DNA from 2 places in the Bradyrhizobium sp. U531 genome. Region 2 is predicted to be linked to the other one. Evidence: riboswitches for the same ligand, from Rfam matches in the RefSeq annotation. Region 2 holds a riboswitch; the other holds the start of a gene.

Region 1 (4,389 bases), 1.3 Mb from region 2:
TCGAGGGCGAGATCGCGGTCGAGATGGGCCCGAGCGCCGACGGCAAGTCCGCCGAGCTGCGCGTGCGCGACACCGGCACCGGCATTGCCGCGGACGAGCTGCCGCATGTGTTCGAACGCTTTCATCGCATCGAGGGAGCCAAGGGGCGCACGTTCGAGGGCAGCGGTATCGGGCTTGCGCTGGTGCACGAGCTGATCAAGCAGCATGGTGGCGCCATCACCGTCGAAAGCGAGCTCGGCCGCGGCAGCGTCTTCACCGTCACGATCCCGTTCGGACTGTCGCATCTGCCGGTGGAGCGGGTTGCCGACAGTGTTTCGACGGAGAAGCCGGTCGGAAGCGGCGTCGAAGCCTATGTCCAGGAGGCGCTGCGCTGGTTGCCGCAGCAGGCGGGCGTCACCGATCTTCGCGACGAGGTCGCGCTCGAAGGGGCGAGCGAGACGCCGGACGCCTCGACGCGCGGCGGCGGCGAGCGCATCGTCCTCGCCGACGACAACACCGACCTGCGCGACTACGTCAAGCGGCTGCTCGAAGCCCAGGGCTACAGGGTCGAAGCCTTTGCCGACGGGCAGGATGCGTTGGAGGCAGTCAGGCGCCATCAGCCCGACCTCGTTCTGTCCGACGTCATGATGCCGCGCCTCGACGGCATCGGGCTGCTCCGCGCGCTGCGCAGCGACGAGAGCTTGCGCGGATCGCCGGTCATCCTGCTGTCGGCGCGCGCCGGCGAGGAAGCGCGCGTCGAGGGGCTGGAGGCCGGCGCCGACGACTACGTTAACAAGCCGTTCTCGGCGCGCGAATTGCTGGCGCGGGTGCGCGCCAATCTGCAGCTGGCGCGCATTCGCCGGGATGCCGAGGAGATCCAGCGCCGCCAGGCCGCGCGGCTGGAGGCCGTCGTCGGCACCGTGCCGACCGCGGTCTGGTTCACCTATGATCGCGAGGCGAAGCGCGTTTTCGGCAACGCCTATGGCGCGCGGCTGTTGCGGGTCAGGGCGGACAGCAACATGTCGCTGTCCGGGCCCGAGGGCGAGCGTCCCGCCTGCCGCGTGTTTCGCGATCGCCACGAAGTCGACGTGGCCGAGCTGCCGCTCCATCGCGCCGCGCGGGGAGAGCAGGTCGCTGCGGAGGAGCTCGAACTCTGCTTCGACGACGGTGCTTCGGTCACCGCGATATTCGAGGCTTCTCCGATCGTCGATGCTGCCGGTGTATTCCAGGGCGCGGTCTGCGCCGCCATCGACATCACCGAGCGCAAGCGGCAGGAGCGCCATCGCGAGCTCCTGGTCAACGAGCTCAATCACCGCGTCAAGAACACGCTGACCACCGTGCAGTCCTTTGCGCTGCAGACCCTGCGCAACGCAGCGAGCCTCACCGACGGCCGCAAGGCGTTCGACGCACGCCTGATCGCCCTGTCGAAGGCGCACGACGTGCTGGTCCGGGAAAACTGGGAATCGGCGGAGCTGAGAGAGGTCGTGTCCGAGGCTCTCGCCGCGCATGCCGAGCCGGAGAGCGGGAGGCTCACGATCGGCGGGCCGGACTTGCGCATGCGGCCGTCGGCGGCGCTCGCCATCTCGATGGCGTTGCACGAGCTTGCGACCAACGCCGTCAAGCATGGCGCGCTGTCGAACGGCGCAGGGGCCGTCGATCTCGCCTGGAAGGTCGACGATTTGTTCGAGCTGTGCTGGACCGAGCGGGGCGGTCCCGCCGTGCTCGCGCCGTCGCGCCGCGGTTTCGGCACGCGCCTGATTCAGCAAGGCCTGCCCCATGAGTTCGGCGGCGCCTACGTCGATCTGCGCTTCGCGCCGGAAGGCGTCGTTTGCGTCATTCGCGCACCGCTCCATGAAATCCGCGCCAGCCAGGGCGGATTCGATCTTGCAACCGTTGATGCCGGGAGAAGCACATGAAACCTGAAAACGATCTGGCGGGTCAGCGGGTCTTCGTCGTCGAAGACGAGGCGCTGGTGATGATGCTGCTCGAGGATTCCCTTCTCGATGCCGGCTGCGAGGTCGCGGGCATGGCCTCGCGCGTCGACGAGGCGCTCGAGAAGGCGGCGGCGCTCGCGTATGACGTCGCGGTTCTCGACGTCAATCTCAACGGGCGGCAGACCTTCGAGGTCGCGCGCTGCATCGCCGAGCGCGGTATTCCTTACGTGTTCGCCACCGGCTACGGCCCTGCCAGCCTGCTTGCGGACTTCCGCCACGTTCCGATCCTGCAGAAACCGTTTCAGCAACAGGATCTCGAGACGGCGCTGCGCCAGGCTCTGTCGGCCCAGGCGGAGCGGAACCAAAGTGCATCCCTCGGCGGGCTTCCGTCCGACCAGAGCTGTTCGCTGGCCTGATCGTTCGATTGACTCGCCGTTGCGTTGGCCCCTAAATGGCCAGTGACGGTTCTCCTCACGGAGATCAAAAGGGAATGTGGTGCGGGATGTCCTGGCTTCGGGACTGTCCCAACGCCACGGCTGCCCCCGCAACTGTAAGCGGTGAATCTTTCGTCTCATGCCACTGGGAAACTCGGTCCTGGGAAGGCGACGTAGAGGTCACGACCCGCGAGCCAGGAGACCTGCCGTCAGCCGTGGTCACACGCGAAGATGTCGGTCGGGGAGTACAGACATTGGTATTACCGGAGCAATCCATCGCTCCCCGGTGAAACCTCGTTCGCTGTGACGTGCCACTGACGTCATGCCGAGGTTACAACCGTGTCCCGTTCCATCTCTGTCGCCAGGCGCCTTGCCGCCGGCCTCTTCGCATCCGCTTCCGTCCATTCGCTCGACCTGTCCGCCGCCTTCGCCCAGCGGGCTCCCGCCGAGCAATTGCCGCCGATCGAGGTGACCCAGCCCGAGGATCAGAGCCGCACGCGGGCCCGGGCAGCCGGTGAGGGCGATGCCGGGCGGCTGCGGGCGACCGCGAATGTCGCGCCGGCAGGCCAGGGCACAGGCTCGTCCGGCGCGGAGGCCGTCGCCGGCAATGGCGGCATCGTCGGTGCTGCCACGACCGTGATCACGGCCGCCGATATCGCGCATTCGCCGGCGCAGAATTTGGCCGAGATCATCGCGGCGCAGACCCCGGGCGCACAGATCACGACGTTCTATGGCGGCCAGATCGGCGCCAAGACCAGCGTGGACCTGCGCGGCTTCGGCGCCTTTGCCACCGCCAACACGCTGGTGCTCGTCAACGGCCGGCGGCTGAACGACGTCGACATGGCGCAGGTGGACCTCTCCACCATCCCGCTCAACTCCATCGAGCGGATCGAGATCATGCGCGGCAATTCCGGCGCGGTGCTCTACGGCGACAACGCGGTCGGCGGCGTGATCAACATCGTCACCAAAAATGGCGTCGGCGGCCCGCCCGTGACCGCGCGCATCGAGGCCGGCTTCGGCTCGTTCAACACCAGGCTCGGTAACGTCTCGACCTCGCTCAATTCCGGCCCGTGGTCGACCTCGTTCTACGGCAATACGGTCAGGACCGACGGCTATCGCGACAACAATCGCTATTCGCAGCAGAATGCCATCGGCAATCTCAATTACACCACGTCGGGCCTGACCGGGTTTCTCACCATCACCGGCGATAGTCAGGAGCTGCGGCTGCCAGGCGGCCGCACCGTCGATCCCTCCATCGGCCTCGACGAGCTCAGGGCTAACAGGCGCGGCACCAGCACGCCGTTCAACTACGCCAACCAGCAAGGTTTCAGCGCAACAGCCGGCTTCACCAAGACGCTGGTCAACGGCGTCGATCTCATCGTCGACGGCGGCATGCGCGACAAGAAGCAGCAGAGCGCGTTCTTCTCCAGCCCGTTGCCCGTTCCGGCCTTCTTCACCTCGACCTATGTCGAGTCTCATCTGACGAATTGGTCGATCACGCCGCGGCTCAGCGTGAAGAGCCTCGCGTTCGGCATGCCGTCGCAGCTGCTGACCGGCATCGACTATTACGATGCGAGCTTTCGGCAGGATCGCGGCGCCGGGCAGGGGCTCACGCCCTGGCACAATTACGACCTCAGGCAGCAGACGGTCGCGGGCTATTTTCAGCACACATTGGGCGTAGCCCCCACGACCGACGTCTCATGGGGCGCACGGGTGCAGAACGCCAGTCTGGTCGCACGCGACAATTTCAATCCGGCCGCGCCGTTCAACGCCGACATCGGCGCGTTGCCGCTGACCAGCAGCGAGACCCAATATGCGCTGCATCTCGGCGCCGAGCATCGTCTCAATGAAATGGTCTCGCTGTTCGGTCGCGCCGCGCGCGCGTTCCGCACGCCCGATGTCGACGAGCGCCTGTCGTCGGGACCTTCTTTCGATCCCTTGACCTTCGCGGCGATCCCGCAAACGTTCCAGCTCAAGACCCAGACATCGCAGGACATCGAGGGCGGTCTGCGTCTCAAGGGCGGCGGGCTGGCGATGCAGAG
Region 2 (4,389 bases):
CCGCGGAGATCTCGGGGCACTGTTGATAAATCCATTCGGGGAGCATGCTGCCTCGCCTAACGCGCGCGCTTGAGAATGTAGCTGTCCATGATCCAGCCATGCCGCTCGCGCGCCTGCTGACGCACTGCGACGATGCGCGGGCAGAGTTCGGCCAGCGCACCGGACATGAGGATCTGATCGGGCATGCCGAGATAGGCGCCCCAATAAATGTAGAGCCCGGCCGGATCGAGCGACTGGAACGCGGTGCCGCCGTCGAGCATCACGACGACGGTGTCGACGCCTGCCGGCCAGCCGCCCTCGCGCAAGCGCCGCCCCGTCGTGACCAGAAAGGGCTCGCCGATGTCGTTGAGCGGTAGCGCATGCACCGCGCACAGGGCCTGGATCGAGGTGATGCCGGGCACGACCTCGATTTTCGGCAAGGGATCGAGCCGGCGTGCAATGCGCAGCGAGGAATCATACAGCGAGGGATCGCCCCAGATCAGCAGCGCGACCTTGCCCTCGCCGTCGCGATGATCGGCGATCGCCTGTCGCCAGGTCGCCGCGATCGCATCGTGCCAATCGTCCACACCCTTGCGGTAGTCCGCTTCCTCTGCGTCCCGCACGGGAAGATCGAACTCGACGATGCGCGTCGTTTGGTTGGTCAGGACATCCGCACAGATCGTCCGCCTGAGATCGGCGAGATCGGACTTCGCCGTTCCCTTGCGCGGGATCAGGACGAGATCGGCGGCGTTGATGGCTTCAACGGCGGCGCGCGTCAGCTGGCCGGGATCGCCGCAACCGATGCCGATCAGGGAGAGCGTGAGCATCGCGAGCGCGAAGGGCGGCGGACCGCCCTTCGCTGATCTCTCAGGCCGCGTTGTGCAGGCGCGGGGTGACGAAGCCGGGCGCGGTGACGCCGCGCAGCGACTTCGCCAGCGCCAGCACGGCGAGATCAGCCAGCGGCTCGATCACGATGACCAGCGCGTAGGACGCCGCGAACGTAGCGATGCTCGCAAGGTTGCTCATCGCAAAGCCCGAGCCATAGAGAGCCCAGAACGCCACCCAGCCGATCACGCCGGCCTGATAGGTCGTCGAGAGCGCCAGCGCCTGGCGATACCTGAGATCGACATAGGCGGTGTTGCGCGGGATGATCCGTGAAGCGATCGCCTGGATCGCGAACAGCGGCACCAGCAGCGTCGTGACGTTCATGCCGTATTGCGGGATGTCCTGAGGCTCGAAGAACACGCCCTGCAGCAGCAGGCCGAATGCGAGGCCGAAGGCGGCGGGCGCGGCACCGAACAGCAGGAACAGCGTCGAGCCGAGGATGAAGTGCACTTCGGAGACACCGACCGGGAAGTGCGGCAGGATCTCGAAGAAGACGAAGACGAGAACGGTGGTCGCGAGCGTCCGGCCTGCGAACGAGCCGATGCCCTGCTCGCGCACGGTCTCGGCCGCGAGCTTCAAGGCAACGCCGCCTGCGGCGATGCCGGTTGCGTAACTCAACACGAGCTTGGCGCCCGTCACGATCCCGGGTTCGATATGCATGGCTCAGATCCTTCCTGCCGTCACACCCGACGGCCTTGGCCTCAAAACGTGCAGGGCCGGTCTCCTGGCTCGCGGTTCACTGGGTGCTCCGGCCTTCCCGAGCCTCAACGGCCCAGTGGCTGATCGAAGTCCCTCACCGCTTACAGTCGCGGGGGCGGCTGGGGTTTTGGGCGCCGCAACTGGGTCCGCCCACCCCCATTCCCGATTATGCTCCGACGCTTTGCGCCGCGTTGAGCACCATGCCTCTCCTGTGTGCCTCTTTCGCCGAGCCGGCGTCAAGTGGCGAGGCGCGGCCGGGGCGATCATGACGGATAATCCCCTGCCAGCGCGCCGAACAGGATCACGGCGGCGGTCGAGGGCGCGCCCCCGCGGGCAAGCTGCTCGGCAAGCTCGGCAATGGTGGTGCGGACCAGAAGCTCGTCGGAACGGCCGAGGGATTCGGCGACCAGCGCCGGGGTGTCCGCGGCGAGCCCGTGCGCGATCAATTTTGCGGCAAGCGCCGGAAAGGTGCGCCGGCCCATATAGACCACGGTCGTCGCTTCAGGGTCGGCCAGCGCCGCCCAATTCAGATTCGGCGGCAGATCGCCGGTGACGTCGGCGCCGGTCACGAACTGCACCCGGCGCGCGGTGTGGCGCCGGGTCAGCGGAATGCCGGCCTGGGCCGCCGCGGCACAGGCCGAGGTGACGCCGGGAACGATCTCATAGCCAATGCCGGCCTCGCGCAGCGTCTCGATCTCCTCCTCGAGCCGGCCGAAAATCCCGGCATCGCCCGACTTGAGCCGCACCACGCGCACCCCGGTTGCCGCATAGTCGACCAGCAGACGGTTGACGTGATGCTGCTTGGTCGAGGGGCGCCCCGCGCGTTTCCCCACCGCGACGAGATTGGCATCGGGCCGGGCCAGATCGAGGATCGCGCCGGAGGCGAGATCGTCATAGAGCACGACGTCGGCCTCGCGCAGCCGCGCGGCGCCCTTGAGCGTGAGCAATTCAGGGTCGCCGGGCCCGGCGGAGATGAAGGAAACAAATCCGCTCATCGATCCTCCGCGATCAGGTGAAAGAAGGTGCCGCTGACGTGGCCGCGCTGCGAGCCGCTCTCGGCGACGACGGCGCCCGTTGCATCATGCACGACCGCGAGCGGCGTGTCAGGCTGGGCAAGGATGGTCGAATAGTGAAACTCATGCCCACGCAGCCGCGCACCGGGGCGATGTCCCGGCATCGGCGCGGCAAGCGTTGCGAGGCGATAGCCGAGATGCATGCGGCGTTTGGCAAAGCTGGTCTCCAGGCCAAGCAGGCCCGTCATCTCGTGGCGGACACCGTCCGCGTCGGTCAGAGCGGTTCCGAGCACCATATAGCCCCCGCATTCGCCATGTACGGGCCGCGTTTCGGCGAAGGCCCGCAAGGCGCTGCGAAACCGGGCATTGGCGGCGATCCTGCCGGCATGCAGTTCAGGATAGCCGCCGGGCAGCCAGCACACGTCCGCGCGCGTATCAGGCGCTTCATCGGCCAACGGCGAGAACGGCACGATCTCCGCGCCCGCCGCGCGCCAGGCCTCCAGCATGTGCGGATATACGAAGGAGAACGCGGCATCGCGCGCAAGCGCGATGCGCTGGCCGGGTGGCACCACGTTCGCTCCGCTCGCCGCCGTCGGCGGCGACGACGACCAGCTGGCCGCGGATCGCAGCACCGCTTCGAGATCGACATGCTGCGCAACGAACCGTGCAGCCTCGTCGATCAGCTTTCCGATTTCCGCCTGCTCTTCGGCCTGCACCAGGCCGAGATGCCGCTTCGGCAGGCTGATCTCGGCATGGCGCGGCAGCGCGCCGAACACGGCGATGCCGGCGTCGACCAGCGCGCGCCGCACGAGGTCTTCATGCCGCGGGCTGGCGACGCGGTTGAGCACGACACCCGCGAGGCGCACACCGGCGCGGTAGTCGCGCAGGCCCGCCGCGATCGCGGCGGCCGTCTGCGCCTGCCCGGACGGATCGATCACCAGCACGACCGGCCAGCCCAGGATCTCCGCGATATCGGCGGTGGCACCGGTGCCGGACACGCCGCGCGCGGCAACGCCGTCGAACAGGCCCATCGATCCCTCGGCGAGCACGATATCGGCATCCGCGCCGCGGCTGACGAGATGCGCGATGGTGCCGCGATCCATCGCCCAGCTGTCGACGTTGACGGAGGCGCGTCCCGTCGCAGCGGCGTGGAAGGCGGGATCGATGTAGTCGGGGCCGCTCTTGAAGCACTGCACGTTCAGGCCGCGATGGCGCCAGGCACGCGCGAGCGCCAGCGTCAGCGTGGTCTTGCCGACGCCGGAGGCCGGCGCGGAGATGACGAGGCCTGCCGCCATCACGTCGCCTCCGGAAAGCGCGGCTCGGTGCCGACCGGCCGATAGCGGCGGTCGTAGTCGCCGGCATAGAGGCGGCTTTCGTCGAAATGCGCAGCGCCGAGCGTCCTGCCGACCAGGATCAGGGCAGTGCGCTCCATCTCGGTGCCGACAGCGGCATCGAGCGTCGCCAGCGTCGCGCGCACGATGCGCTGCTCCGGCCAGCTCGCGCGCCAGACGATCGCGACCGGGCAATCCTTGCCATAATGCGGCGTGAGCTCGGCGACGACCTGGTCGAGCAGATGGATCGAGAGATGGATCGCGAGCACGGCGCCGGTCGCGGCGAAGGCGCCAAGCTTCTCCCCCTCGGGCATCGCGCTGGCGCGGCCCGGCGTGCGCGTCAGCACCACCGTCTGGGCGAGCCCCGGCAGTGTGAGCTCCGCTTCCAACGCTGCCGCAGCGGCGGAGAACGACGGCACGCCCGGCGTCACCGTCACGGGAATATCGAGTGCGCGCAGGCGACGGAGCTGCTCGCCCATCGC

The links. A riboswitch is a leader RNA that binds a small molecule or an ion and turns the genes downstream of it on or off. The one in region 2 is predicted to bind cobalamin.
Region 1: it holds a riboswitch for cobalamin, as region 2 does, so the genes downstream of both, QRQ56_RS05585 (TonB-dependent receptor) here and QRQ56_RS11920 (energy-coupling factor ABC transporter permease) in region 2, are expected to answer to the same signal.

Annotation. Positions count from the first base shown of each region.
Region 1 covers NZ_JASVEN010000001.1:1,122,151-1,126,539, forward strand. The annotation lists gene QRQ56_RS05575 (response regulator) at 1-1,895, shown strand, start outside; gene QRQ56_RS05580 (response regulator) at 1,892-2,329, shown strand; cobalamin riboswitch at 2,359-2,572, shown strand; gene QRQ56_RS05585 (TonB-dependent receptor) at 2,687-4,389, shown strand, end outside.
Region 2 covers NZ_JASVEN010000001.1:2,428,912-2,433,300, forward strand. The annotation lists gene cobT (nicotinate-nucleotide--dimethylbenzimidazole phosphoribosyltransferase) at 1-46, opposite strand, end outside; gene cobF (precorrin-6A synthase (deacetylating)) at 57-806, opposite strand; gene QRQ56_RS11920 (energy-coupling factor ABC transporter permease) at 847-1,524, opposite strand; cobalamin riboswitch at 1,562-1,781, opposite strand; gene cobA (uroporphyrinogen-III C-methyltransferase) at 1,827-2,558, opposite strand; gene QRQ56_RS11930 (cobyrinate a,c-diamide synthase) at 2,555-3,871, opposite strand; gene cobM (precorrin-4 C(11)-methyltransferase) at 3,871-4,389, opposite strand, start outside.